One region of the Halolactibacillus sp. JCM 19043 genome, then DNA from elsewhere that is predicted to be linked to it. Evidence: riboswitches for the same ligand, from Rfam matches in the RefSeq annotation. Region 1 holds a riboswitch; each other region holds the start of a gene.
What was found. A riboswitch is a leader RNA that binds a small molecule or an ion and turns the genes downstream of it on or off. The one in region 1 is predicted to bind S-adenosylmethionine.
Positions count from the first base shown of each region.

Region 1 (7,704 bases):
TGGTCACCATTTGGAATGTTGCTAGTGTTGCTTCAATAATGGTTGTACCCCACCGTTCAATAAATGCCGTCATGGATGACCACCTCCCTTACAATAACACCTTGGTCCGTTAAGTAATCAATGGATTTCGTCGTTTCTTGAACTGACCCTTTAATATGCGCACGTAGTTTTCCAAATGTCTGATCTTTTAACTCAACAATATTCCCAGATAATATATTTGTTTCAATCTGATAACGGTTTGAAATAACTGATAGACTCGGGCTCTCTGTGGCACTGCCAACAAACGTTAAATCAAGAATTGGCCCTTCTTTTTGTAGATCTTTAATAATGTGCTTCGGTGTTTGACTTGGAAAGATACTTTCGACAAAGCGTCTCGTTGTTTGATGCTTCGGTTCGGTATATAAATCAACAACCGGACCTTGTTCAATGATTTTCCCGTTTTCCATAACCGCCACGCGGTCACAAATCCGCTGGATGACATGCATCTCATGGGTAATAAGTAGAATCGTAATCCCAAGTTCTCGGTTTATTTTTAATAGTAGTTCAAGAATTTGATCGGTTGTATCTGGATCAAGGGCACTTGTCGCCTCGTCACTCAACAAGATATCTGGCTCATGTGAGAGCGCACGGGCAATGGCGACCCGTTGTTTTTGTCCACCTGAGAGTTGATTCGGATAGACATCCGTTTTATCACTCAGTCCAACAATCTCTAAATACTTTTTTACTCGCGTTTTGATTTCATTTTCAGCAACACCCGTAAGTTTCAGTGGAATCGCGATGTTTTGATAGACGGTGAGCGTTTTTAATAAATTAAACCCTTGAAAAATCATCCCAATCCGTTGGCGTTTCTTTCTAAGTGCCTCTTTTGATAACGTCACTAAGTTATCGCTATCAATAATGACATCGCCTGATGTTGGCTCTTCTAAAAGGTTGGCCATGCGAACGAGGGTACTTTTACCCGCCCCGCTATAGCCAATCACACCAAAGATTTCACCTTTTTCAACGGTTAAGCTCACATCATCCAGCGCTTTCACATCAGATTTCCCCGTCTTGAATACTTTTGTAATATGTTTAAGTTCAATCATTTAAGCTACCTCCTTACCATGAGGCAACAACAGATCCTTCGAATGTGTCCTCAATAAATTGTTTGATTTCGTCCGATTGATAAATATTAATGAACTTCTCAACGACAGGGGCGTCGACATTTTCTTCTCTTGCGACAATTAAGTTCACCCAAGGTGAGTCACTTGGTTCGATGTAAATCGAATCCTCTGTTGGAACAAAACCATGTTCAATCGCAAAGTTTGTATTAATCGCAGCCGCATCGACTTCTTCTAATTGACGCGGGATTTGAGATGCTTCAAGTTCAATAAATTCTAAGTTTAATGGATTTTCTTCAATATCAATGACCATGGCCTCAGCGCCTACACCCTCTTTTAAGGTGATGAGTCCGGCATCTTCAAATAACATTAAGGCACGCGCCCCGTTCGTTGGGTCGTTCGGTAACGCAACCGAGTCGCCTTCTTCTAATTCACTAACGTCACTAATACCTGTTGAGTAAATCCCCATTGGGAAGTTCACCGTTGTTGCGACGGCTTCAATCTCATAACCACGATCGCTTTTCGCATTATCTAAAAACGGTTGGTGTTGATAGCTATTTAAATCAAGTTCACCCTCATCGAGTGCCGTATTTGGAATCACATATTCAGTAAACACTTCAATATTGACGGTTAAGCCTTCATCAGCCGCGAGTTCTTTTACCTTTTCTAAAATCTGTTCATGTGGACCCGCTGTCACCCCAACAGTGACTTCATCTTCACTTAAGGCACCTGCTTCACTGCCACATCCTGCCAGTACGACTAATACGACTAAACCAATCAAACCTAATAACTTTCTCATTGTTACTTCCCCCTTATTTGTTCCCGGACCCCTCTGGAAATTAAAACGCCTCAATTTATCAAGTGATAAATTGAGGCGTTAAATGTTGTCTCAACTTATCTGTCATCCCTAACTAGGGCTGCTGGATTTGGCACGAGGACATACATGTCTGTTGCCGAGGCTTCAAAGGGCCAGTCCCTCCACCTCTCTTGATAAGATCCGGTCAATATTTTTTTGTTGAGACTTACTTTACACAGTATCAAATGAAAAGTCAACACAATTTTCTAAACTTTTAAAACTTTTCGTGAATGATCCCTTATTTTAAACGATAGAGATCAGGACGTCGATCTTCATAAACAGGAATTTGTCGTCTGATTTGCTTTACCTCAGCTAAATCAATCGTAGCTGTCAGTATCCCGGTTTGATCATCTGCTTCACTGATGACTTGACCCCAAGGTCAATGACCATCGAATGACCCGCAAACGTATTATTGGGATCACTCCCGACACGGTTACATGCCACAACATAGACTTGATTTTCAATCGCACGCGCAATCAGTAACGCTCGCCAATGATCGAGGCGTTGCTTCGGCCACTCGGCGACAACATATAACAGGTCAACGTCTTCCAGCATCTGCGTTTTAATCCACTCCGGAAAACGAATGTCGTAGCAAATCACGGCCGCAGATGTGACACCTGAGAGAGTGAAAACACCACATTCTTTTCCTTCCGCTAAGAAATTTTCTTCATCCATCAGTCGAAACAAGTGGACCTTATCATACCAAAAAACGACCTCACCCTCACGGGTGATGACCGGGAGCGAATTATAAAACTTCCCGTCGCGCTTGGTTGGCACAGAACCGGCAATAATATCGACGTTATACTGTTTCGCCAGTGTTTTAATCGGCGTCAACATATCATATTCAACTACCTCTGCTAAACGATCTAAGCTATAGCCCATTGGCCAAAACTCTGGTAACACAACGGTATCAACATCAGCATCAAGGTGGTTAAATTGCTTGGCCACTTCTTGTAAATTAGCTGTTACATCACCAAACTGAATATCGATCTGAAGACAAGCGATGCGTCGCTTGATCATTTGGCATCATCCTTTCTCAAACGCGAGACATGTTGTTCCAATTCACTCATCGCATGATGGACGAGGTCTGGTGTGACCTTGCCTAATAAGTGAATCGATTCCACGTCACGTGTCGCATGACGCGCGACTTGTTGCCATTTTTCTTCAAGGTCTGTTTGAATCCCTAAATCAAAGAAGCTCGTCGGTAAACCGAGTGCCTGGTAAAATGGCAGCAGGTGATTAACCTCATCCCATTCATCAAACAGCGCCAGTTGGACTAAAATCCCATAACTCACTTTATCCCCGTGCAAGTGTTGATGTGTTTCTTCTAATACGGTAAGGCCGTTATGAATCGAGTGCGCACCTGAAATTCGCCCGTAATGTTCACCAAAACCACCGACCATGCCACTTGCTAAAATAATCGTATCGACAACTTCAATAAATCGATCAGTAATCTGTTTAGCTTTCTGGTCATTCAGCGCTGCTTCCCCGTAGGCAAGCAGCACATCTTGACATAACTTCGCCGCATGTTGACTCACTTTTACCGCAATCGGTTGATGCGGTAACAATGCCACGAGGGGTTTCGCTTCATACCACTTGGCGATCGTGTCACCAATGCCGGCCCGTAAGTAATCCGCCGGCGTTTGAATCAGAATCCCTGGTTCCACCGCCACCATAAAAGCCGCCTGGTCAAATACGACATGATCAGTAAACACGCCGTCTTCAGTGTAAAACACACTTAAGGGGGTGACCGCGGCACAGTTTGATGCGAGCGTTGGTACAATAAGGTATGGGAGCCCCATTGCCGCGGCCGTTGCTTTAGTGACATCAATGACCTTACCACCACCAACCGCAAGCAGATAATCAACGGCTTCCGTTTCTGCCTTTTCTTTTAATCTGTCTACTTCTTCGCGAGAACATTCGCCGTTATAACGCTCCATCACTACATTTAAATTTAGTGGGTTAATAAATGGCTCGGCTATGTTAAACGAAGCCTTGCCCGTTACGAGTAAACCTTTCTTCAAGCCTTGTGTTTCAATGACTTGTTTCATATCCGTTAAGGCCCCGGCATGATGACGATAGATATTCGGTGTGCCTTGTACTTTGATTGCTTCCATCGCTATTTCCTCCCGCTTCTCTGTTTTACCTATTGTCTATCAGACGATTATTTATGTCAATCTTTCGAATTTTCTATTTTTAACTAACATTTTTTACAAGTCATGTTATAATAGCTGTAACTTTTCATTTCCAATCATGCCGATAGGAGCACCGCCTATGAAACCTGAAGAAAAACGTGAAGCACTCCAACAACAAGAACGAAAACAGTCGCCAACAGGTAATCATCGTGATAGTTTTGAGCGCGCCAGTCACGGTAGTTTGAAAGACTTATCTAGCGGGCTTGGCACAAAAGGCTTAGCTCTTGTCATTGTTGTGTTAGTTGTGGTGATATTAGCGATTGCCCTATTTTAATGTGTTGCCTTTCTGTGTAATTGTTGAAAGCACCTGCCGGTGCTTTTTGTTTTGCGATAATTATTCTGTAACATAACCATCAAAAAAACCACTAGACGAAACGCCCCTGATTCGTTACACTGTATCAAAAGTAAAGCTGTCAGAATTTTAACTATTTTAACCATCCGAAAGGCGTGAGCACGTGAATTATCCAGCTTCAGATCTATTAAACCGATTACCTAAACAATTCTTTAATAATTTAGTAAAAACCATCCATCACTACCAACAAGAAGGTTTTGATGTGATTAATTTAGGACAAGGTAATCCTGATTTACCGACACCTCATCATATTGTCGCGGCGCTAAAAGATGCCGCCACAAAACCAAGACACCATCAATATTCACCGTTTCAAGGCTATCAAGAACTAAAACAAGCGGTGAGTGACTATTATTTACGCGAATACAATGTCACGATTGACCCAGACACAGAAGTGGCGATTTTACCTGGGACAAAGACCGGACTCGTTGAACTGAGTCAATGCCTCTTAAACCCAGGTGATACTGTATTAGTTCCAGACCCAGGGTATCCTGACTACATCTCCGGTGTAAGGATGGCAGAAGCGAATATGATCCCTATGCCGCTCGTTGAAGCAAATAACTTTTTACCAGATTATCAGGCGTTACCAAAAGACGCTCACGCAGCCAAGTTAATGTTTTTAAATTACCCAAATAACCCAACCGGTGCGAAGGCAACCCCGCGCTTCTTTGACGAGACCGTTCAGTTTGCGAAACAACATAACATCGCGGTTTGTCATGACTTTGCTTACCATACAATCCAGTTTGACGGTGAAAAGGCACCCAGTTTCCTCCAGACACCCGGTGCTAAAGAAGTCGGGATCGAAATGTTTACTCTCTCAAAAGCCTACAACATGGCCGGCTGGCGCGTCGGCTTTGCGGTCGGGAATAAAGATATTATCGAGAAGCTAGAATTAATCCAAGATCACTTATATGTCAGTATCTTTGGTGCCGTTCAAATGGCCGCTAAAGCCGCCTTAGCCGGTGATCAGTCTACGACTAAAGCACTGACTGCAACGTATGAGAAAAGACGTAATGTCTTGATGGATGCCTTATCAGATATTGGCTGGAATGTGACCAAACCTTCAGGTACCTTTTTCTGTTGGTTAAAAGTACCTGAAGGCTACACGTCAGAAAGCTTTAGTCGTTACTTACTCGACACCGCTAAAGTCATGGTGGCACCTGGTAATGGTTTCGGTGACTACGGGGAAGGTTATGTGCGCGTCGCTTTACTTGATTCAGACACGCGACTGATCGAAGCCGCTAAGCGAATTGAGGCAACAAAAATTTTTAATACAACAACAGCTACTGTAAACGCGTGACCTATTATAACGCACTAAACCGCCCACCTTAAAATTCAGGTGGGCGGCTTATTTTATCCTAAGCCTATTTTTTTCAATCTGTTGACCAACGTGGAGTAACTCAACATCTTGGTTTGCTTTCATAATGAAAGTGACGCCAACGGGCTCACCTGACTTACGTTTTAAACCCGGAATCGTAAGCGCCGGATAGCCACTCGCCGCATACAGTGTTGTCGCATAATTACTTAACGTCACGAGTACATCGACGGTCTGAAATGCTTGATCGAGTGCTTTTATCGCGATTTTTTGATGTGTAGAAACCATCTGATCAACTGTCTCTTTTGTCAGTTTTGTCTCCATCGCTTGTTTAATTAAATCTTGCCCGTAAGGGGCATAGTTTGCTGCATCAGTTTGATTAAACTGATAGATATCTCGTAACGTAAGTGGCTCCTTTTCGTCTTTAAAGAAATTTCGTACCCCTTCGTTAAACTGATACTCTAACACATCCGTAATATCAATCCGATAGGCGGATGGATCAATCGCGATATCCTGTACGGCAACATCTCGCTGAATAAGGTCATCTTGTACGTGTGCTAAAAGTGTGTCATCTTCGTCTCGGTAAGCTTCTTTAATTTTGGCGTCATTAATAAATCCAAATTGATAATCTGTTAACGCTCTCGTATGATGATCTAGCGTTTCAGTGATGGTTGTCATCGCCTGAAATAGATAGAAACAGTCTTTTACGTTTCTAGCCATCGGACCGGCGGTATCATGCGCTTCGGCAATTGGTATAATCCAGCTTGTGAGACAGTCCCTAATGTCGCTTTAAGCCAACGACACCATTTTGACTGGCCGGATAAATAACCGAACCTGCCGTTTCAGTCCCAACAGCAACAGTACTAAGCCCAAGGGTCACCGCCACAGCACTGCCGCTACTCGAACCTCCAACATCATAATCACCAAAAGGATTCATCGTCTGACCACCTCGGGCGGAGAAGCCATTGGCACTATCTGTTGTCATAAAGTTCGCCCATTCTGACAAATTTGTCTTCCCTAAAATTAATGCACCCTTATTTTTTAACGACTGAATAATCTCGGCATCTTGATTCGGATAAAAATCTTTTAATCTGACTGCCCCCGCTGTCGTCGGTAAATCAGTCGTCGACACGTTATCTTTGATTAAGACTGGGATACCGTAAAGCGGGTCATGGTCATCACTGTACTCACACTGTTTTGCTTCCTCAACGACCGCGTGATTTAAGCTCATGACCGCATGATAATCCTTATGTAAAATCGCCCGGTTATAAAAAACAGTCGCAATATCAGCGTAACTTACGCGCTGTTGTTTCACTAACGTCTGGAGTGTGTCGATATCACTTGTGATTATCTGTTTAATAACATCATCGGTAATGTTCGATTCAAGTGGTAAAAACTCTCCTAACATACTTACTAATCTAGTTAGCTTCGGTTGTTGATGGTATTGTTTGTTGATTTGATCATGTAAATAATCGGTTGAATTAAAACTCATCGGTTCACGCCCTTTTGTATCATTTATGATTTATTTTCTTAGTTATGTAGTAAACATAACAGGTGGTGCACACGTTAAACGCACCACCCGTTGTGTTCTTCTCGTTCGTTTTGATTATTTAAACACCTTATTCTTCTGTTTTTACGTCAATCAACGTGTAAAAGCTACCGTAATAGCCGTCACTATAATGCTCAAAGTTTTGAATGATTAACGTGATTTTTGCTTGATCTGTTTCAGCTGTATAAGTGGCTTCGCTTAAACTAATATCACGGTAATTTTGGTGTTCTTTTAAATCATCAATTAAGTCGTCACCATTAAAGCTTACCAGGACTTGATCGTTTCCATCTGTCACAGTGAAAGTAAAGCTCGTTGATTCCATTTCTTGCGTCAATTGATA
Region 1 is NZ_BAXD01000002.1:127,977-135,680, reverse strand. It holds gene JCM19043_RS02330 (methionine ABC transporter permease) at 1-73, opposite strand, end outside; gene JCM19043_RS02325 (methionine ABC transporter ATP-binding protein) at 57-1,085, opposite strand; gene JCM19043_RS02320 (MetQ/NlpA family ABC transporter substrate-binding protein) at 1,099-1,899, opposite strand; SAM riboswitch class I at 1,992-2,097, opposite strand; gene JCM19043_RS02315 (nitrilase-related carbon-nitrogen hydrolase) at 2,287-2,976, opposite strand; gene JCM19043_RS02310 (iron-containing alcohol dehydrogenase family protein) at 2,973-4,073, opposite strand; gene JCM19043_RS02305 (DUF6366 family protein) at 4,231-4,425, shown strand; gene JCM19043_RS02300 (pyridoxal phosphate-dependent aminotransferase) at 4,607-5,800, shown strand; gene JCM19043_RS18035 (amidase family protein) at 5,849-6,565, opposite strand; gene JCM19043_RS18030 (amidase family protein) at 6,594-7,307, opposite strand; gene JCM19043_RS02285 (DUF4153 domain-containing protein) at 7,435-7,704, opposite strand, start outside.

Region 2 (7,704 bases), 100 kb from region 1:
AAGATTGGTATCAATCAGCAAAAGAAACACAGGCTGTCATATGGTCAGAGTCCTATTATGATCAAGCGCTGGATATGACAATGATTACAACGAGCATTCCGTTTGAGGTGAACAATAGATTTACTGGTGTTGTGACAAGTGATATTGATATATCAAACCTTCAGTCGGTTATTAATAATGTTTCAATCGGAGAGTCAGGTCAGGCTTTTTTATTAAATGATCAAGGGCATTTCATCGCCCACCCAACAGAAGCTCTGGCCGCACATTTTATTGGAGATGATGAGCAGTATAGTGAAGTTGCGGATGTGTTAGGAGAACAATCTGATGTCGGTTTTTCAATCAGTAGCAACGAGCAGCCGAGTAAGGTTTACTTAACCAATGTACCTAGAACGAATTGGACGCTAGGATTTGTGATGCCTGAATCTGAAATGTATCAATCACTAGAAGATTTATTGATACGTGTGATCGCCATTGCTGCAGCAATTACTATTATCTTTATTATTATTGCTTTAGTTCTAGCGCGTACGCTTACGCGCCCAATTAAACAACTATCAACAGAAGTTAAAAAAGTCGCTAGTGGTGATTTTAGAGTTATGTTAGAATCCCGTTCACATGATGAAATTGGCGAATTAACCGAAGATTTTAATACGATGATTCAGTCCGTTAGTCAGTTGATTTTTGGTGTGAAACACTCCGTTAGCCAAGTACATGACGCTTCGACGCAACTGAGCGCAGTAGCAGAAGAGACATCCGCATCAAGTGAAGAAATTAGTCGAGCGATGTCGCAAGTATCGGCTGGCACAACCGAGGCGGCTCATTTTGCGGAGGCAACGAATGAAGAAACACTCCAGTTATCAGAGAAGATTCAAAATCTTTTAACACAAGCAGAAGAGCTTAAGAGCTTTGTTGAATCGGTGGAGTTAATCCAATCTGAAGGTGCTTCCCAGATGAATGAACTGAGTACACAAGCAAAAGCATCACTTCGAGTCGTCAATGGTGTTAGCCATTCTATGACAGAACTTGCAAATAAAATTCAAAAAATCGCTTCTGTGGTCACAGTGATTGATGACATTTCAAATCAAACAAACCTATTGGCACTCAATGCTCGATTGAAGCTGCTCGTGCCGGTGAACACGGAAAAGGCTTTGCGGTTGTCGCAGAAGAAGTCCGTAAGTTAGCAGAAGGAACATCAAAAGCAACAACAGAAATTGCCCAAACGATTGATGAAGTAAGTCAAGGTTCAACGGAAGCTATAAAGGCGATGAGTGAGTCTAAAGACATGACGGAACGTCAAGCGGATGTTATTAATCAGACGACAGCTAGATTTACTTCGCTCGCATTAGAAAACACGAAAGTAATGAAGGCTGTTGAGGCAATCACAACAGACGTCTTAGATATTAACGCATATAAAGATCAAGTCGTTCAGGCTATTTCACAAATTGCGTCGATATTGGAAGAGACAGCAGCCGCAACGGAAGAAGTTGATGCATCAAGTGCTGAACAGTTAGTAGCACTAAAGATGGTGACAGAATCAGCAGAAAGTCTCCAACAAAACGGCGAGGCGCTGAATAGCGAAATAAATAATTTTAAAACAAACTGAAGCCAAAAACCTTGAAGCACCTCCATGCGTCAAGGTTTTTACTGTGGTATACTAGTTGATAACATATCATACATACAAGGAGTGAGAAAATGAAGCTATTTTTCATCCGTCATGCGGAACCAGACTTTTCCATCCACGATGATAGCATGAGACCGTTAACGGAAAAAGGCCAATATGACAGTAAGCTCTTAGTGAAGACTTTTACCGGTGAAACCATTCATGCAATCTATTCTAGTCCATACATACGCGCTATTGATACTGTCCAACCGTTAGCCATATCTTTAGGATTAAAGGTACAGACAGTGGAGGATTTACGCGAACGAAAAATTTCCGACCATTGGATTGATGACTTTGAAACGTATACAAGAAGGCAATGGGAAGACTTTTCTTATCATTTACCAGAAGGTGAAAGTTTAATGATTGTGCAGAAACGTAATGTTGCAGTCATAATGGATTTAATTAAGCATCATTCAAATGAAACGATTGTGATTGGGACTCATGGAACGAGTCTTAGTACAATCATTCAATACTTTGAGGCAGGTTTTGGTTTAGCAAACTTTTTGGCACTGAAGGATAGAATGCCGCTTGTCATTGAAATGACGTTTAAAGATAGCGTCTATCAAGGATTTAAGGAGGTTGATTATGTTTGATTATAGTTTGATTGAATGGGGGATTTTACTGTTAGCCGGGATTGTGATTGGTTTTTCTAAAACCGGAATTCAAGGTTCAACAATTTTTGTTGTGGTATTAATGGCACTCACGTTCGGCGGGATTGTGTCATCAGGGATGATGTTACTCTTACTAATGGTAGGAGATGTCTTTGCGGTAAAACATTACGGGCATGAGATTTCGATAAAAGACATTTTACACCTCTTACCCCCCGCTGTCATTGGTGTATTACTCGGTGTCTGGTACGGTCAATATGTCAATGATCAACAGTTTAAAATGACGATGGGTGTCATCGTCCTCTTGTGTATTGTCTTGTTAGTATATAAAGAAATTAAAAAAGCGCCCATTAAAATCAGCAACCATAAATGGCTCACGACGCTTGTCGGCGTAGTAAGTGGGTTTTCATCGATGGTTGGTAATGCGGCTGGTCCTATCTTTGCGATTTATATTTTAAGTAAACAGATTGGTAAACGTAAGATGATTAGCTCAACAGCGTGGTTTTTTCTTCTACTGAACATGTTTAAGTTACCTTTCCATGTGTTTGTGTGGCAATCAATCGAATGGAAACATCTATTATTAGCCTGATTCTTTTACCGGTTATCTTCGCTGGGACACGTGTTGGCATTTGGCTTGTGTCTATTATTAAAGAAGAAACGTATCGGGTGTTTATTTTTGTGACTACGGTGATTTCGGCGATTTATTTATTTGTTTAAATAGAATGAAGTGATTGGTCGAAAAAAATAGGAAATATCGAGTTTTACGCCCTTTTTATAATGTCGAGAACCATTGCGACTTCAATCAGGAGTTGTTGATAACATGTATAAACGCAGGAAACATGTTACAATAGTCATGCTTTATATATCAAAGGAGATGAGAAAATGGATTGGATGAATCTTTTAGTGGATATTGCTAAACCAATTGTGTTAGCCATCATTACATTAATTGTTGGTTTAGCCATCATTAAGGCTGTTGTTAAAGTCATTGGCAGTCAGATCGAAAAGTCAAAACTCGATGATAGTCTAAAGCCGTTCTTACAGTCAGTAATAAGTGCGGTATTAAAAGTGTTACTCGTAATTTCAGTTGTCGGTATTTTAGGTATTCCGATTGCGTCATTTGTCGCTATTCTAGGTGCGGCAGGTTTAGCGATTGGCTTAGCGTTTCAGGGTTCCCTTGCCAACCTTGCTGGTGGTGTCTTACTCCTAACGATTCGCCCGTTTAAAGTCGGCGATTATATCGAAGGAGCTGGATACAGCGGTACAGTTAAAGCGATTCAAATTCTTTATACAGAACTTGTGACGGCAGATAATAAAATGATTTTCATTCCTAACGGAAATCTGTCTAACGCTGGTATTACTAACTACTCCGTTAATAGTACGCGCCGGGTTGATTTTACGTTTGGTGTTAGCTATGATGCGGATAATCAACATGTACTACAAGTGTTAAGAACGATTATCACTAATCATGAATTAGTTATGCAAGACCCAGAACCATTCGTACGTCTAGCTAATCATGGCGACTCTTCTGTTGATTACGCTGTTAAGGCATGGGTAAAAGCAGAAGATTACTGGACGGTTTATTATGACGTATTAGAAGAAGTCAAAGTTACCTTTGACCGCGAAAACATTGGTATCCCTTATCCTACAATGGATATTAATATGACTAATGAGTAAAATAAAAGATTTGAATGACAAACAGCTTGGGGAATAATCCCCAAGCTGTTTTCTATAGATATCGTTATGAGCTCTAGGTGATGTGCGTTATGCACAGAGATTATTTTTTAATATGGAATGTTGATGAGAAAGCGACGGTATTTTCAATCGTGTCCTCAACCGGGCAATGCGCTTCAAGGAAAGCGACAAAGTCACTAACTTTCTCTTCACCGGCATCCGTTTCAATATGATACGTCGCGCGGATATCATAAAAGCCAGGGCGGACATCCGCTTTATCAAAGAAACCATCCAAATCAATATCGCCTTCTAATTCAACTTTAAACCCTTTTAAATCAATATCAAACTTCTCAGCATACGTTGGAGCGACAATCGATTGGCAAGAACCAAGTGCTGCGAGTAACAATTCCACTGGATTGACTGCTGTATCAATTCCGCCGAGGGACTCAGGTTCATCGACGAAAACAGTATGTTGACGTGCGGTATTCTTGACTAAAAACTTATCCTCTAAAGTTGATGTTGCGGTAAATGTTTGTGTTGCCATAATATTCTCCACCTTTTTTCATCTCCTACAACCCTATGAAAAACACCCTTCTCTAAAAAAGAGAAGGGCGTAAAATCCGTTGATCTGTCTACCTCCTCATCTTTAGCGTTTGCTTCTGAAATTGGCACCTTACTATCACTAGCGGTTGCCGAGAGTTCACAGGGTCAGTCCCTCCCTCTCTCTTGATGGGTTGTAAAAGTATGAATTTTCAGTAAATATACACGATTATGATTACTTTGTCAACGTAGTTATGTAAATGAAAATGAAAGTAGCCCGTTTTTTTCTGATTTAGACCTTCTGTTAAGAATTGCAAAAGTATTTATTTTTTAGGGGAATCGGTCGATATTACTATGGTATGAAAGAAAAACAGACAGGATAGTAAAATAAATAAGAAGAAAGAAGGGGAATTATGTTAGGGATGAAACGAAAACAACGAAAAGATAAAGTAGAACACACAATCACGTCACTAGAACATTATTCGCGTGAATATTTACTACAAATGATTGGTTCAACGGCAGGACTTGGAAAAGTAGAAGTCGAACTCAGTTTTGTGAAAGATGCGATTCATCATGTCAGTGATATATTAAAACGCCAATCAGAAGATAATCTCGCTTTCACTGAAGAGGTCACCGCAACAATGTCTGAGATTGAAACTACTATTGAAGAGAATGTGAGCCGGGCAGAAGATATATTCGAACGAATTGAGGCAGTGACTTTAACGACAGAAGAAAGCTTATCACATATTAAGAGAATGTCAGATATTTGTCTCCAAGTGACTAAGGGGAATGAGACAGTCAATACGCATTTAGATCAGTTACTTGCCAAAGTTGAAAAGATTGGCGAGATTGTCAAGGTCATCGAAGGGATTGCTGATCAGACGAACTTACTTGCACTAAATGCCTCTATTGAAGCGGCACGTGCAGGAGAAGCAGGAAAGGGCTTTGCGGTTGTTTCGGATGAGATTAGGAAGCTCGCTGAGAATACGAAAACATCGCTGACAGAATTTGAGACATTTAAACAAGAAATTGAACATGTATCAAACAATAGTGTCGAGAGTTTAACGATGATTAATCAATCGATGGTGCAGATTCCTAACGCTGTCGAACAAGTGACGGCAGGTCTTTCGGGTAACTATGGAGCGATTGATCACATTAAAATAGATATGGAATCCTTTGTGGCGTCATTTCAACAAGTGAGTAGCTCAGCGACGTCTGTCACCGATGCGGTGAAAGGGAAAGTCGATGAAGAAGAGAAGTTAGCGAAAATGATGGATGGATTAATGGGTCAAATGAGTGAACTGGATTTAGTCCGCCAACAAATGAGAACATTAGATGTTGATATTATTCAGCAAAATCAAGCAGCTTATCAGCAGTTTTTAAGTGAAAATAATCCGATTCAACCAGAAGAACTGATACACATTTTGACTTCAGCACTGAAACAGCACGAACACTGGCTGGATACATTGTCTGATATTGTAGAGTTAAATCAACGGCTACCCATTCAAACGGACAGTCATCACTGTGCTTTTGGTCACTATTATCAAGCGTTAGAAATTATCGATCCGGTTCTTACCCCCATTTGGCAAGCAGTTGAAAAAGAACACGATGCATTACATGAATCAAGTCATGATATTTTAGCAAATGTCGGTAAGGAAGAAGCGAAACAGCAAGTTGCGCTTGAAAAAACAAGGAAAATTTCAAAACAACTATCGGCACATATTAACAAAATGATTAACCATTTACAGTCACAACGACAAACAGTCTAAAGAAAAGAGAAGAGGTTCTTACTAGAACGTCCTCTCTTTTCTTTGTGGATATGAAAATCAGTCCTAGTCGTTGAGTATCTTTTTAACCATCTCCACGTGCGGAATACCGTCTTCCATAAAGACTTCTGAAACCACGTTATATCCAAGGCGTTCATAAAACGGAATGGCGTGTGTTTGGCCATGCAAGAGATACTGTTTAGGTTTCTTTTCATGAGCCATTTTTTCAAGTGCAGCAATCACTTGTTTACCGAGACCATATTTACGGTATGGTTTTAATACGCAAATACGCTCAAGCTTAGCTGACTGACCGATAAACCGTACCCGTCCAGTGGCGGCAGGTACCGTGTCATGGCGGATTAAAACGTGGAGACAATCCGCATCTAACCGGTCATACTGATCAAATTCGATAGCTGCTGGTACCTGTTGTTCTTCAATAAACACGTGTCGTCTAATATTAAAAGCGTGTTGCAGGGCAGATTGTGTTGTAATACGTGTCAATAGCATCCATCCTTTCTGGTGTTCCTATGATTATATCATGATGAGTGATCGATCTGTCTAGTGCTCGTTTCATCATGAACCAACGTGTCAATCAACGTCTCTTAATAGTAAGTAAATAAAATAAGGAGCACCAATAATGGACACAATAATACCAGCAGGAATAATGGTGTTAATCAGACTGCGACCAAGTGTATCAGCTACTAGTAATAACCAACCACCAATCAACATGGTAAGCGGTAAAAATAATTGATGGCGCTGGCCAACTAAACGTTTAGCCATATGCGGAGACATGAGGCCGATAAAGCTAATTCCCCCTGTCACTGCTACACTTGATGCGGCTAAAGTTACCGCACTCAAAAGTAAAAGTAATCGCTCTTTTTTAATTGCGACCCCTAAACCAATCGCTACACCTTCTGAAAGGCTTAAGATATTTAACTTTTGTGCCTTAATAAAAGTTAATGGTACGAAAACGATTAGCCACGGTAACAGGGCATAAACAAACGGCCAATCGGTGCCCCAAATGTTCCCTGCGAGCCATTTGGCGATAAAATCAACTTTTTCTCGCTGGGCACTAGAAATAATCACAACCATTAATCCTGATAAAGCAGTAGAAACACCGACGCCGGTTAAAATTAACCGGAGAGGTTTTAACGGGCGATGACGTTCATAACTGAAGAGGTAGATTAATACAGCTGTCAGCATCCCGCCTAACATCCCCACAAGTGGAACAATGTAAGTAAACAGACCTGGTTCAAGAGGAATAAATAAAAACAATAAACTGATCGAGACACCGGCCCCAGCATTAATGCCAATCAGCCCAGGATCCGCTAAATCATTACGCGTTAAACTTTGGAGAATAGCGCCAGATAAACTCAGTCCCATCCCGGCTAAAACAGTAATAAAAATTCGAGGAAGCCGAAGCTTAAAGATTATAAACTGTTCGTTAAAGCTCCCATTATTT
Region 2 is NZ_BAXD01000002.1:27,397-35,100, forward strand. It holds gene JCM19043_RS01840 (hypothetical protein) at 1-78, shown strand, start outside; partial or broken gene JCM19043_RS17145 (methyl-accepting chemotaxis protein) at 39-1,600, shown strand; gene JCM19043_RS01855 (histidine phosphatase family protein) at 1,690-2,250, shown strand; gene JCM19043_RS01860 (sulfite exporter TauE/SafE family protein) at 2,243-2,854, shown strand; gene JCM19043_RS16220 (hypothetical protein) at 2,830-2,982, shown strand; gene JCM19043_RS01865 (mechanosensitive ion channel family protein) at 3,148-3,939, shown strand; gene JCM19043_RS01870 (OsmC family protein) at 4,040-4,480, opposite strand; SAM riboswitch class I at 4,574-4,672, opposite strand; gene JCM19043_RS01875 (methyl-accepting chemotaxis protein) at 4,899-6,245, shown strand; gene JCM19043_RS01880 (GNAT family N-acetyltransferase) at 6,309-6,749, opposite strand; gene JCM19043_RS01885 (iron ABC transporter permease) at 6,831-7,704, opposite strand, start outside.
Region 2: it holds a riboswitch for S-adenosylmethionine, as region 1 does, so the genes downstream of both, JCM19043_RS01870 (OsmC family protein) here and JCM19043_RS02320 (MetQ/NlpA family ABC transporter substrate-binding protein) in region 1, are expected to answer to the same signal.

Region 3 (7,704 bases), on a different contig from region 1:
TTCGCATTCGCTTTAGCAAACACTTCACTCACTACGTTCATGACTGTTTTTGCTTCTGTTTCAGATGCTAAATAATTTTCAACGTAAGTAACTTCACTATTTTCTTCTGCTACAAGTATGACGTGATTAAACAACGCTTGTGCCGGGTTATCCTGCCAAAAGATGGTTTGAATTGGTTCTTCAACTATCACATTTTTTGGTACATAGATAAACGCCCCACCATTAACGAGTGCTCCGTGAAGAGCCGTTAACTTATGTTCATTTACGCTTACCGCATCTGTCATAAAGTATTGTTTCACTAAATCCGCATGTTCTTTAATCGCCGTCTGAAGATCTGTGACAATCACACCTTGTTTTGCCAAATCTTCACTCCTGTGGACATACTCACGAACATTATCACGTAAGATTAATAAGTTTTGTTCTTTTTCAATGTCGATAAACTTTTTAATCCCTTCAGGTAAATCATTAAGGGCGATTTGTTTAGCCGATTGGTTATTGGTCACATGATCAAACGTGTCAAAATCCCAGCGGGTGATTTTCGTTTTATCCGGTTTTGGCATATCAATCGTTTCAGCTGTTTCAAAAGCTTTCAAGCGGAAATCTGTCATCCATGCCGGTTCTTGTTGTTGTTTCGAATAACTTTCTATATAGTCACACGTAAATACATCGTTAGACATCAAATTCCTCCTCCCCTATATATTATTTGCCGACAGTTTCGTCTTCAATTCCGAGTTCGTCTTTAATCCACTCATACCCTTCGCTCTCTAAACGTTCGACAAGTTCAGGTCCACCAGATTTTACAACGCGCCCTTGCATCATCACGTGAACATAATCTGGTTTTACGTAGTTTAATAGACGTTGGTAGTGTGTGATAATTAAGCAACCAAAGTTTTCATTACGTAATTTATTGATCCCTTTTGATACAACTTTTAACGCATCAATATCAAGACCTGAGTCAATTTCATCTAGAATACCAATGGCTGGTTTTAATAGCATGAGCTGCAGAATCTCATTACGTTTTTTCTCCCCACCTGAAAAACCTTCATTTAGATAACGTTGTGACATATTTTTATCCATTTCAAGATAATCCATCGCGTCATCCATCTCTTTAATGAACTTCATCAATGGAATCTCATCACCCTCTTCGCGGTGAGCATTAATAGAAGACCGTAAGAAATCTGACGTTGTCACCCCACTGATCTCACTCGGATATTGCATCGCTAGGAAAAGACCCGCTTTTGCACGTTCATCTACTTCCATCTCAAGAACATCTTCACCGTCCATTAAGATTTGTCCTTTTGTTACTTCATATTTAGGGTGTCCCATAATAGCTGACGCCAATGTTGATTTACCCGTACCGTTCGGCCCCATAATCGCATGGAACTCGCCGCCTTTTATCGTTAAATTAACGCCTTTTAAAATCTCTTTCCCATCAATCTCCACATGAAGATCTTTAATCTCTAATGTTGAACCACTCATATCTATACCTCCTAAGTAATTTGCTTACGTGTTATTCTGATACTGAGTCTCATTTTCATTCTCAGTTTATACTCATTACAATCTTAAACTATTTCAAAAATTATGGCAAGATTTTAAGACCGAAAACATCACTTTTTAAACAATAACGTAAAAAAAGTTTATATCGTTTTCCCGAGTAAGTCAAACATTGCCACATCTTTCAATATTTTTGCTCTGATCGACGGTAACGACGCTCTGAATAATTAACGCCTCCATCACGACTAGCGATTGCCTTATTTTTGGTAATATAAAGAAAAACCTCTCACACTATTTATTTAAATAGCGCAGAGGTTTTTCTCATTTACTCATGTTAATTGAGTTTACATATCTCGGTGAATATCTTGTTGTAGTTCAGCAATCAATTTCATACTTTGTTCATGACTTTTTTCTCGTTCTCGCTCCACTTTCATGCGCTTCTCGACATTCATTTCATATTCTGTGAAATTCACGCCGTGATTTTGATGCATAGCTTTTTCCATTTCTGGTGTGTAGTTCAGATTGAGCTTTTCCATCTCGTTTTAAAAGTCCCCTTATTGATTAATTTATTTATTGCTTGATACAAGTATTATTATAGCACGCTGCCCCTACTATGAAAAACGTGCTTTGACATGATTTGACCTCATTTCACCGAGTAATAACCGCTCTATTCAACATACCTCAGCGCACATAAAAATACAGACGAATTCTTCCGTTTTCGTCTGTATTTCATTGTTCAGTTATTCACCGGCAACAGGAACAACTTCGCCTTGGTATTTTTCATTAATGAAATTAGAGATTTCTTCTGACTGCAAGATTTCAACTAACTTTTGAAGATTCTCATTATCTTCATCTTCAGCACGTGCGGCGATAATATTAACATAAAGGGAATCGGCACCTTCTACGAATAACGCATCGTCCACCGGTGATAGACCTGCTTCAATCGCATAGTTACCATTAATAGCAATGAGTGTATTTGCTTCATTTTCATATGCTTCGATCAGGAATTCCGGATTCACTGATGGAGAAAACGTAAGGTTCAATGGATTTTCCACAATATCATCGATTGTAGCAGCGGATTTATCTACATCATCGGCAAGTGTAATAAAACCATTTGCTTCAAAGAGTGCTAAAATACGCCCATGGTCAGGTACGTTACGACTAATAATCACTTCTGTTCCTTCTTCAATATCATCTACTGAAGCAATGTCTTTTGAAAACACACCGAGAGGTTCTACGTGAATGCCCGCTAGATTAACTAAGTCATAACCATGATCTTCTAAAGATAATTCAAAGAATGGAATGTGTTGGAAGTAGTTGGCATCCAATTCTCCACGTGATAAATCTTCGTTTGGTAATGCGTAATCTGTATACGTTTCAATCGTTAACTCAATACCTTCTTCTTCTAGCAATGGACGCGCTTCTTCTAAGATTTCTGCGTGAGGCACAGAAGTAGCCCCGACTTTAATTTCATTCTCTGCTGATTCTTCTCCACAAGCAGCTAAAAATCCAAGTGACAAGACAAGTAAAAATAAAGTTACAATTTTTTTCATCATGAAATCCCCTTTTCTTTTTTTAATATATGAATAAGCTCATTAGCGCTTATCAATTTTTTTCGTAATAACATCGCCAATAAATTGAAAGATAAATACAATTAATACAATCAGGAGTGTACAGACATAAACGATATCCATATCTCGACGAGTAAAGCCGTAGAAGTAGGCATAATCACCAAGACCCCCAGCACCAATCGATCCTGCGACGGCGGTATAACCGATTAAAGCAATCGCCGTTACCGTCAGTCCTGAAACAAGCGCTGGCATCGATTCTTTTAGTAACACCTTAAAGATAATCGTCGATGTTTTTGCCCCCATCGCTTTCGCTGCTTCAATTACACCGTGATCAACTTCACGTAAAGCAATCTCAACGAGGCGACCATAAAACGGCGCAGAACCTAAAATTAATGCAGGTAATGCGGCTGTTGGTCCGCGGAACGTCCCAAATAAAAAGACGGTGAGTGGTAAAATTAAAAAGATTAAAATAATAAAAGGAATCGCCCGAAATATATTCACAAATCCAGCGGTAATTGAATAAACAATTTTATTATCCCACAAGTTACCCGGCGCGGATAAATAAATGAATAGACCTAGGATCGTACCTAAAATCAACGTCCCTATTAAAGCGACAAGTGTCATATAAAGTGTCTCACCTGTTGCCCATAAAAGATCCATCCAATCAATGTTTGGAAATAAATTAGCCATGTGTGATCACCTCCACATCGACTGATGTTGATCGAATAAATTGAATCGCCTGTTCCACTGCTGGTAAGTCCCCTGTCATTTTTACATAAAGCGAGCCGTAAGCTCCTTCTTGTGTTTGTTTAATGTTTCCTTGAATAATATTAATATCAACGTCATAATGTTTAGCTACCTCTGAAATAATCGCTTGATTGGCTGTTTCTTTTACGAAGGTTAACTTTAGTACATGACCATCTGAAATATGTTCGATTAATACATCATCGGTGAGTTCTTCATCTGGTTTACCCATGACCTGTTCAACAAACTTTTTCGTCACCGGTTTTTTAGGGTGTGAGAAGACTTCAAGGACATTTCCTTGTTCAACCACACGTCCCGCTTCCATTACGGCTACGTTATGACAAATCTTTTGAATGACGTGCATTTCATGGGTAATGAGGATAATCGTTAAACCGAGCTTTTCATTAATATCAACAAGCAAAGCTAAAATTGAGTCGGTTGTCTCTGGGTCAAGAGCCGATGTTGCTTCATCACAAAGTAATACTTTCGGTTTATTTGCGAGTGCTCGTGCAATACCAACCCGCTGCTTTTGTCCCCCACTAAGTTGTGACGGATAATTCTTTTCTTTACCTGTTAGTCCAACAAGATCAATCAATTCTTGCACACGCGTTTGTATTTCAGCTTTTGATGTCCCGGCAATTTCTAATGGAAAGGCAATGTTTTCTTCAACGGTGCGCGACCACAACAGGTTAAAGTGCTGAAAAATCATGCCAATTTCCTGGCGTTTCACCCGTAATTCATGTTTTGATAGGCTAGTGATATTTTGTCCTTCTATTTCTACTGTCCCACTTGTCGGTTCTTCTAAGCGATTAATTAAGCGAATAAAAGTGCTTTTACCAGCACCGCTATAACCAATCACGCCGAAAATCTCACCTTTTTCAATCGATAAACTTAAATCATCTACGGCTTTTAGTTCATGTTCGTTTGTTTTAAAAACTTTCGATAACTGATCAATGACGATCATGTGACTTCCCCCTAATATCTAAATATTCATTCTTTTTATAACGGTATTCATTCTTCTCTCTTTAACCGAATACGCGATGGTTTAATGATTAAATTATCAACCAAACACTATTTCAATCAATATAAAAGCGCCCCTTTATTCTCCTTTAATAAGAGAACAAAAAGACGCTGGCATCATATGCTTACGTTTAAGCGTTCCCTTATCATCCAAAGCTTACGCTTTGCAGGAATTGGCACCTTTTTAAATACAGCTTGTATTTAACGGTTGCCGGGCTTCGTCGGGCCAGTCCCTCCACCTCTCTTGATAAGAGTCTTAAATATTTAATTGGTTAATGGTGATAATAGCACGTTAAAAATATGCTGTCAATAAGTTTTCACAATATTTTGTCCATGTTATACTAATTAATCACGAGAGTATACAACAGTTTGAAAGGATGATTGATATATATGACAACTGCACCAGATTTTACGCTTCCCTATATTGATAAAGACGACCATCTTACATTAAGTGATTTGCGCGGGCGAATGGTGTTACTTACGTTTTGGGCCTCTTGGTGTCCTGATTGTAGTCAGGATATGCCGATGAAAGAGCGATTATTCAAAACCGTGGACCAAAACAAATTAGCGATGATTACCATTAATGTCACTGGTAGAGAAAGGCATCACGATGATGCCGTTCGTTACAAAAATAACTTTATCAAACAACCAACTCTTGTAGATAATGGTCGTGAAACATATCTCAACTACACTTGTTTAGGTGTACCAACGACGGTCTTAATTGATCAACAGGGTCATATCGTTAAACAATGGGGCCAGAACTTAAGCTTTCCTAGTCTAATGGAGGCAATTAGTGCCTATCTTTAAGAAAAACATGCCTGTTCATTAGAAGTATTGACTAATGTTCAGGCGTGTTTTATGATCAGATTACTTCGTTAAATCAATATCATTGATGTGTGACAAGTTTAAAGCAACATGGTCCTCAGTAACGCCCCGCAGAAAATCTTTATACGCGTCACTTGCCATAAGTGCTTTAACATCCTCCATATTATCTGGCTTAATGACAATCAACCAACCCTTATCATAAGGTGACACATTAATCAGTTCAGGTTTATCTTCTAATACATCATTAACCTCAACGATTTCTCCGTTGATTGGTGCATACAGTTCTGATACTGTTTTAACGGATTCAACATTACCGAACGTATCATTCGCTTTCACTGTTTCACCAGTTTCACTGATTTCAGCGAACACAACGTCACCTAGTTCATCTTGCGCATAATCAGTCACCCCGATACGAACTAAGTTATCTTCAATATTTAACCACACATGTTCATCTGTGTAATAATAATCTTTTGGTAAAGTCATTTATCATTCCCTCTTTCATTTAAGCGAATTTGTTGCTGCTTATGTTGCTTTATTTCCATGTTTGTTCGAATTGTTCTTCCTTAAAACCGACCGTCACATGTTGGTCATCATAAGTAAGTGGACGTTTCATTAACATCCCATCGCTTACGAGTACATCGACTTTCTCTTCATGCGTCATATCAGGTAATTTATCTTTTAAATTCAATTCACGATACTTCTGGCCACTCGTATTAAAGAATTTTTTAATATCTAGTCCGCTTCGTTCGATTAGCCCCATCATCACTGCTTTTGATGGTGTGTCTTCTACAATATGGTGCTCATCATAAGCGACACCATTAGCCTCTAACCATTGCTTTGCTTTTTTACATGTACCGCACTTTGGATAACAATAAAACGTCATTGTCAAATGAATCCCCACCCTTTCTCTTTTCTCCTTCTTTAGTATAAAGTCTCTTGCTTCGTTTTTCCACCTTTTCGCTTGTTCTAATGCACTTTCATTGACATCAAAGCATTTATTATGATTAACTTAAACCTAAACCGTAACAATTCTTATTTACATTCATGCTTGTTTCGGTTACACTTAGTAATGGTTACGTTTCGAACAATCACAAAGTGCTTTTATATAATAGATAGAGGAGCTTAAATACAATGACAGACACCATCGTTGAATTAAAAAATATACGCTATGCCTATGAAGACAAGATTGCTTTAAAAGATGTGAACCTCTCGATTCCTCGCGGGGCTTTTTTAGGTCTTGTCGGACCAAATGGTGGCGGTAAAACAACATTAATTAAATTACTACTCGGTGTGTTAACACCGCAACATGGCTCGATCGAGTTATTCGGAACACCTGCTAATAAGTTTAAAGATTGGCAGAAGATTGGCTTTGTGTCACAAAAAGCTAATGCCTTTAATCGAGGGTTTCCTGCCACGGTAAAAGAAGTCGTCGCTACGGGATTAACGGCACAAATCGGTTACTTGAAGTTCTTCACAAAAAAACATCGCGAGAAAGTAAAAGAAGCCATTGAACTTGTTGGTATGTCAGAATACATCAATCAAAACATTGGTGACTTATCAGGTGGTCAACAACAGCGCATTTTTATTGCCCGTGCTTTAGTCAGTGAACCGGAATTTCTCATTTTAGATGAACCGACTGTTGGGATTGATACGGAAAACGTTCAAAAGTTTTACGAACTTTTAGGGAAATTAAATCACGAGAAAAAAATCACCCTTCTCCTTGTCTCCCATGATATTGGCACGATGACAAGTCATGCAAATGGCGTTGCTTGTCTCAATAAAGAAATCCATTTTCATGGTGATACAGAAGCGTTTCATAATTTATCTGAACAACGGATTTCATCATTTTATGGTCATGACTTAAATATCGTGACCCACAATCATTAAGGACGGTGAGTGAGTTTGCTTAGTCAATTTTTTGAGTTTGAGTTTTTGCGCACGACACTTTATACAGGTTTAATCATCGGCTTAATTGCGCCACTCCTTGGTACGTTTGTCGTTGTGAGACGCCTTAGCTTAATTGCTGACGGTTTGAGTCATGTGACTTTAG
Region 3 is NZ_BAXD01000016.1:28,451-36,154, reverse strand. It holds gene sufD (Fe-S cluster assembly protein SufD) at 1-677, opposite strand, end outside; gene sufC (Fe-S cluster assembly ATPase SufC) at 700-1,479, opposite strand; gene JCM19043_RS09110 (hypothetical protein) at 1,839-2,030, opposite strand; gene JCM19043_RS09105 (MetQ/NlpA family ABC transporter substrate-binding protein) at 2,235-3,047, opposite strand; gene JCM19043_RS09100 (methionine ABC transporter permease) at 3,090-3,755, opposite strand; gene JCM19043_RS09095 (methionine ABC transporter ATP-binding protein) at 3,748-4,773, opposite strand; SAM riboswitch class I at 4,970-5,083, opposite strand; gene JCM19043_RS09090 (TlpA disulfide reductase family protein) at 5,220-5,636, shown strand; gene gcvH (glycine cleavage system protein GcvH) at 5,697-6,137, opposite strand; gene JCM19043_RS09080 (arsenate reductase family protein) at 6,187-6,543, opposite strand; gene JCM19043_RS09075 (metal ABC transporter ATP-binding protein) at 6,786-7,541, shown strand; gene JCM19043_RS09070 (metal ABC transporter permease) at 7,557-7,704, shown strand, end outside.
Region 3: it holds a riboswitch for S-adenosylmethionine, as region 1 does, so the genes downstream of both, JCM19043_RS09095 (methionine ABC transporter ATP-binding protein) here and JCM19043_RS02320 (MetQ/NlpA family ABC transporter substrate-binding protein) in region 1, are expected to answer to the same signal.

Region 4 (7,704 bases), on a different contig from region 1:
CTGTTCGATAAAAGGGAGAATAGTCAAGATGACAAAGGAACAAACGTCAGGGATTAGTTTTTTTGAACGATATTTAACTGTTTGGGTACTCTTATGTATGGTGTTTGGTGTCTTACTCAGTGTCTTATTTCCGGATGTCACCACCTACTTGCAAGATTTAACCTATGCTGAGATTTCCATTCCCATTGCGATTTTAATATGGTTAATGATTTATCCGATGATGATGAAGGTGAATTTTAAAAGTGTGAAACGCATCTCCAAAGACCGTAAAGGGATCTATTTAACGTGGGTCATTAACTGGCTTGTTAAACCGTTTACGATGTATGCGATTAGTTACGTGTTCTTTTACTTTATTTTTAGTCCATTTATTTCAGCGGATTTAGCACGCGAATATGTCGCGGGTGCGGTGATTTTAGGAGCGGCACCATGTACGGCGATGGTATTCGTCTGGAGTCACTTAACTAAAGGTGACCCAGCTTATACGGTTGTTCAAGTAGCAACAAATGATTTAATTGTGTTACTACTTTATACACCAATCGTTGCGCTTTTATTAGGTGTCTCTGGTATTGAAGTACCTTTTGATACTTTGATTTTATCGATTGTATTATTCGTTGTTATTCCTTTGATTGGTGGGCTTTTGACGAGACAACATATGGTCAAAACAAAAGGAGAAACGTATTTTGAAGAGACCTTTTTAGCTAAGTTTAAACATACGACCACGATTGGATTATTGTTGACATTGATTTTAATCTTTATGTTCCAAGGGGAGACGATTCTTTCTAACTACGGACATATTGTCTTAATTGCCGTCCCACTTATTATTCAAACATTCTTTATCTTTTTCTTAGCTTATTTTGTAGCGAAGAAGTTGAACTTAACCCATGATATTGCCGCCCCTGCGGGCATGATTGGCGCCTCAAACTTCTTTGAGCTTTCCGTTGCGGTCGCGATCAGTTTGTTTGGTGTGACTTCACCAGTCGCCCTCGCGGTCACCGTTGGGATTATCGTAGAAGTCCCTGTGATGTTAATGCTAGTGAAAATTGCGAACAACACCCGTCACTGGTTTCGCGCATAGTTCACATAGGTAAAAGTAGAGCCCTTGTAGTTTTTTGAGGGGCTCTACTTTTTTCTGTTAAAGTCGAGATAATAGAAAATGAAACAGAATGAAATGTCAGAAAAAAAAAGAACTTTTTTAACATTAGAACTATTGGAAATAGCCTTTTCAAAACGGATACAGATAGCTATAATGGACACTATTGCGATAAAAAAGAAATGTCGCAAATTATCTAAAAATTATATTAATTCAGCTTTGAAGGGACGTTTTATTTATGTCAGAAAAGAAAAAAGGTCTGTTTCAACGATTTTTAGATATGATCGAAACAACTGGTAACCGTTTGCCCCATCCGGTAACCTTGTTTGCGATTTTGTCAGTCGTTGTTTTAGTCGCATCAGCCATTGTGGCGGCGACAGGCGTCAGTGTCGAACATCCAGGGAACCCTGGGGAAATGATTGAAGCCAAAAATCTTCTTAGTCGTGAGGGTGTCCAATATATCTTTACAGCGATGGTTGATAACTTTATTAACTTTGCGCCATTAGGTGTGGTGCTTGCCAGTATGTTAGGGATTGGACTTGCTGAGCGTAGCGGCTTAATTTCAGCGGCTTTACGAGGATTTGTTTTATCAATTCCAAAGTCACTCATTACAGCCGGATTAGTATTTGCCGGGATTATGTCATCACTTGCCTCTGATGCAGGTTATGTTGTGCTCCCTCCACTTGGTGCGGTTATCTTTATCGCGCTTGGCCGTCATCCGATTGCGGGTATTGCCGCTGCTTTTGCGGGTGTCTCTGCCGGGTTTAGTGCAAACTTACTCCTAACATCACTTGACCCGATGCTTGCGGAAATGACAATTTCAGCAGCAGCAATTATTGATCCAGCTTATGCGGATAATATGAACGTAGCGATGAACTATTACTTTGTCATTGCCTCTGTGTTCTTGCTTACGATTGTCGGTGCGCTGGTCACAGAACTGATTGTTGAACCACGCTTAGGAACGTTTAAAGGTAGTGTCAATAAGGATGATTTAACGGAGTTGTCAGCACTCGAGAAAAAAGGCTTACGTTATAGTGGGTTAAGTCTACTCATCACGGTCATTGTGATTGGGTTACTCGTCGTACCAGCTAACGGTTTATTACGTGCGGATGACGGTGGCGTCATTTCATCACCCTTTATGTCATCACTCGTACCAATCATTATGATTATGTTCTTTATTCCAGGTCTTGTGTACGGAAAAGTAACGAAAGTGATTAATACTGATACTGATATGGCGAATAAGCTGTCAGATACGATGGCTTCCATGGGCATGTTTATCGTGCTTGCCTTTACCGCAGGTCAGTTTGTTAGTTACTTTACTGAATCAAACTTAGGTTTACTTATTGGGGTTGCTGGAGCTGAATTTTTAGATTCAGTAAAATTAGGTGGAATTGTCCTAATTCTGTTGTTTATTCTTATTTCAGGCTTTATTAACTTATTTATCGGTTCAGCCTCTGCTAAATGGGCGATGATGCACCGGTATTTGTGCCAATTATGATGCAACAAGGTTACTCACCTGAACTCACACAAATGGCTTACCGGATTGCCGATTCAACCAGTAATATTATTTCACCGCTGATGCCTTACTTTGCGATGATCATTGTCATTATGCAAAAGTATAATAAGAAAATGGGGATTGGAACGTTGATTTCAACGATGTTCCCATACACCATCTTCTTTACACTCGGTTGGTTGCTCATGCTTATTGTTTGGATGTTATTTAGCTGGGATCTTGGGCCAGGTTCTCCGATTAGCTATATGATGAACTAGTTCGTAATATTGATACTTTCACATTGAATAAGCGAGCTTTTATAGAGACATCTCCAAGGCAAATGCTTTGGAGGTGTTTTTTTGATCCGTTAGATTAAAGAATTTTCTGAATAGTACTTGTTTTTTAATCAGAAAGTCGTTATCATATAGTATAAACCATATATGGATTTTTCAAACAATTACATACTTCTTATCAAGAGAGACGGAGGGATTTGGCCTGTGATGTCTCAGCAACCTCTCTAATTTAGAGGAAGGTGCTAAATCCAAAAGGCATAGACCTAAAGATAAGAGCGATTAAGACCTAAGGCGCTCTCTTAACTGTTAAGAGGGCGCTTTTACTGTTTAGGTCAAAAACGCAACGACTTTTAAGAAGTATTAAACTAAAGGAGGCGCATCGCATGTATCAATTAGACACGTATTTTTCACAACTCGGCAACAAGCAAGAACCGAGTACAGGCGCGGTCACTTATCCTGTACACTTATCAACAGCTTATCGACATAATGATCTTCATGAATCAACAGGATTTGATTACACAAGGACAAACAACCCGACCCGAGATACGCTAGAACAAGGCTTTGCGGCAATCGAATCAGGCGCGGGGTGTTGTGCAACGTCTTCGGGTATGGCAGCCATTCAACTCGTATTATCGCTATTTCAATCAAATGATGAGATGATTGTCTCAAGTGATTTATATGGTGGGACGTATCGTTTGTTTTCAGACTATGAAGCGCGCTTTCAATTGAAATTTACATACGTCGATCCGCTCAATATACAGGCCTTCACGGATACGATTACCGATAAAACCAAAGCCATCTTCGTAGAATCGGTGACGAATCCATTGTTGAAACAAGTGGATGTCAAAGCGCTAGGGGACTTGCTTAAAGAACGAGATATCTTATTCATTGTTGATAACACATTCTTAACCCCATATTTACTAAAGCCATTAACGCTTGGAGCGGATATCGTCATTCACAGCGCAACAAAATATTTAGCCGGGCATAATGATTGTTTAAGTGGGCTTGTGGTGGCGAAGGATGAAAAAGTCTATGCGTCATTATTTCAAAGTCATAATGCGAGTGGTGGGACGTTAGCGCCGTTTGATTGTTATTTGTTAATGCGCGGGTTAAAGACGTTACCACTGAGACTAGACCGTCAAGTAGAAACAGCTAAACGACTCGCGCAATATTTACGTGCGCATCCTTCTATTAAACAGGTCTATTACCTGGAACGGGTGCAATGATTAGTTTTGAATTAGAAAAGGCCGCTCATATTAGCCCGTTTCTTCGATCACTTCAACTGATCAGTTTTGCTGAAAGCCTAGGCGGTGTGGAAAGCTTTGTGACCTATCCTTTTACCCAGACACATGCCGATATGCCAGTCGCTGTTCGCAAGGAAAGAGGCATCACGGATACGTTACTGCGTCTTTCTGTTGGGACTGAGCATATCGATGACTTGTTGAACGATTTGGCTCAAGCTATACGTCTTTTAAAATAATATAATGAAGAAGAAGGTGGTCTCTAAACAATGAGACGACCTTCTTTTTTTATGTGGGCTGTTAATTTTCTGTTATTTTCTTTTATATTAGAAAGGGAGTAAGGTTATGTGATTATTTTCACTTGAGTGGAGAATAATTGTCTGAAAACAACGATTTTTTTAAGATAGTCTGTTATAATGTAAATGTTGTGTAAAAAGAGAGAGCAACTTAGTCATTTAATTCATTAATGCGAGGGGCGATTTATTCATGTATACGATTGAGCGATTTGAGAAAGACATGTTTACAATGTATCAATTAAAGCACCCAACCGGCAACAGTTGGATTACGGTTTGTCCAGAACGTGGCGGTATCATTACAGGTTACGGCACAAACAATGAAGAACGGTTATACTTAAATGAAGCAACGTTATTTGACCGTAAACAAAATGTTCGTGGGGGGATCCCCGTGTTATTCCCGATCTCTGGTCAACTAAAAGATAAGCAGTATCATTGGGGCAATCAGACGTATGATATGCCAAACCATGGACTCGCAAGAATTCATCCCTGGGAAGTACTTGAGACGTACAGCGATGAAGAACATGCGTTTATTTCTATTCTGTTTAGAAGTAGCTTAAGTACAAAAGCTGTGTATCCGTTTGATTTTAAGGTAATCTTTACTTATACACTTCGTGGTGATCAGCTATTGATTCATCAATCTTATGAAAATTTATCCGATACACCGATGCCAATCTATCCGGGTCTACACCCGTACTTTAAATCAGATAAAAAGGTTGTCGGTTTAGATATTCCAACTAAAACGTATTATGATTATAACGATGAAGAAGAAAAAGCCTTTACTGGTCAAATCGATTTAACACATTTAAAAGAAGCGGTACTTTTAGAGAATACCCATACACAAGTTAAAGCAACTGTGGACCAACAGTCGATTAATATGGAAATGGACGAACCGTTTCATTATACTGTCCTGTGGACCGAACAAGACCAACGCTTTGTCTGTGTCGAACCATGGACGAGAAAAAATGGTGAATTAAATAGACAAGAAGATTTAATTAAAGTACCAGCTAGAGATACGTTCGATACGTGGGTCAGCTTTCAAATTATTTAATACTAAAAACGTACACATGGTGTCTTAGACAGGATGTGTACGTTTTTTCTTTCTCTTTTTTTATTTTTCTCCCTTTTATCGCTACTTCATTTTAACTAACGAGATCTCAATCGCCCTTTGTTTCAGCTAAATAACGGGAAAGTTAATTCATACTAACAGAGAGGCAAGAAAGAGTGCAAGGTAACTCTTGACTCAACATACCCCTAGTGGTATAATAATTATTGTGAACAATATCACTTATATAAGTTTGTTGAAAAATACACAGGTCTTAACATTCGAAAGGGGAAAGAAATTATGGGTAAAAGAGTATTAGTTGTCGGTGGTGTCGCAGGTGGGGCATCTGTTGCTGCACGAGTTCGTCGTTTAGATGAAGAAGCAGAGGTGATCATGTTTGAGCGTGGACCGCACGTATCCTTTTCAAACTGTGCATTACCATACCACTTAAGTGGTGAAATTGAAAACAGTGAAACATTAGTATTAATGAATCCGGAAGTCTTCCGTAAACAATATAAAATCGAAGCACGCGTCAGAACAGAAGTGATAAAAGTCAATAAAGATGACAAGACGATTACGGTTAAAAATTTAGAAACAGATGAGACACATGATGAAGCCTATGATAAGCTCGTCTTATCTCCAGGGGCAAATCCTATTATGCCACCACTTGATGGGATTGATTCACCGCATGTCTTTAGCGTACGTAACGTCGTTGATATTGAAAAATTAAATACATTCGTGTCAAAAGACACGGTCGAAGATGTTGTCGTTATTGGTGGTGGTTTTATCGGTATTGAAGTCGCTGAAAACTTAGTACACGCAGGTAAGCATGTAACACTTGTAGAAGCGCAAAACCAAGTGATGGCACCCTTTGATTACGATATGGTTCAAATTCTTCATAAAGAAATGGTCGATAAAGGCATGGGCCTTGTCTTAAGTGACGGGATTGAATCAGTCAAAGACGACCACATCGTGTTACAATCAGGTAAGACAATCAAAGCTCAAGCGGTCGTGATGGCGATTGGTGTCCGTCCAGAGACAACACTCGCAAAAGAAGCAGGTCTTGACATTGGTGTGACTGGTGGTATTAAAGTCGATCACAACTACCTTACATCAAATAAAGATATTTATGCGGTCGGTGATGCGATTGAAGTCCATCATAAACTAACCGGTCAAAAAACTCGCTTAGCTCTTGCGGGACCAGCGCAACGTCAAGCACGCGCAGCGGCTGACCATATGTATAATATTCCACACCGTAACACAGGTGTCATCGGTTCAAGTGCGATCCAAGTATTTGACATGAATGCTGCATCAACCGGTCTAAATGCGCGTCTAGCTGAAGCGCAAGGTTTTGACTTTGACTTTAGCTATGTAATTCCGACGGATAAAGTAGGCATCATGCCAAACAGTCACCCGGTTTACTTTAAGTTAATCTTTGAAAAGCCAACCGGTCGCGTTTTGGGAGCGCAAGCGATTGGCCGCGGTAATGTCGATAAGCGTATTGACGTGATTGCGTCCATGATTATGATGAACGCAACTTTAGAAGATTTAAAAGAGCTTGAACTTTGTTACTCGCCAGTGTTTGGTACCGCTAAAGATGTTGTCAACATGGCCGCTTTAAACGGCTTAAACGTCCTTAACGGCGTCATCAAACAAGTACAAGTAACCCAGATGCGTGAACTTGTAGAATCAAACGCCCACATTATTGATGCACGTGAACCGGGTGAATTCAAGCGGGGTCACTTTACCAATGCGGTCAATATACCATTAAGCCAGTTCCGTGAACGTTTAGATGAGATTCCAACGGATGTGCCTGTATATGTGCACTGTCGTTCAGGGCAACGCTCTTACAATATGGTTCAAGCGCTTCAAACTTAGGTTATGAAAATGTTTATAACGTGGCAGGTTCGTTCCTCGGCACATGCCTCTATGAATACTTTAACGACCAAGTAGAAGGCCGTACGCCAATTGTGACCGCTTATAACTTTAATTAATATCAGTTAAAAAATAATATCAGATCAAGATGAAAGAACAACAAAACCGCTAAGGGCAGTCAGTCGACTCGCCTTAGCGGTTTTTTAAATTTAATTATAGTCACGAGGAATTGTGTGCTCCCACTTGTTTGAAGCGACCTCTTGGTCGTGTTCAAAGGCTTTAATGGTATGGGTTAAATAGAAGTTTTCTTCATCTGACGTCATTTTACTGTACGTTTCAACCTTCGTCTGCCACGCATCTCTACCAACCGTTAAT
Region 4 is NZ_BAXD01000012.1:17,066-24,769, forward strand. It holds gene arsB (ACR3 family arsenite efflux transporter) at 29-1,075, shown strand; partial or broken gene JCM19043_RS07655 (AbgT family transporter) at 1,329-2,860, shown strand; SAM riboswitch class I at 3,048-3,151, shown strand; gene JCM19043_RS07660 (PLP-dependent transferase) at 3,259-4,101, shown strand; gene JCM19043_RS18785 (PLP-dependent transferase) at 4,098-4,355, shown strand; gene JCM19043_RS07665 (aldose epimerase) at 4,603-5,460, shown strand; partial or broken gene JCM19043_RS07670 (FAD-dependent oxidoreductase) at 5,755-7,448, shown strand; gene JCM19043_RS07675 (CocE/NonD family hydrolase) at 7,539-7,704, opposite strand, start outside.
Region 4: it holds a riboswitch for S-adenosylmethionine, as region 1 does, so the genes downstream of both, JCM19043_RS07660 (PLP-dependent transferase) here and JCM19043_RS02320 (MetQ/NlpA family ABC transporter substrate-binding protein) in region 1, are expected to answer to the same signal.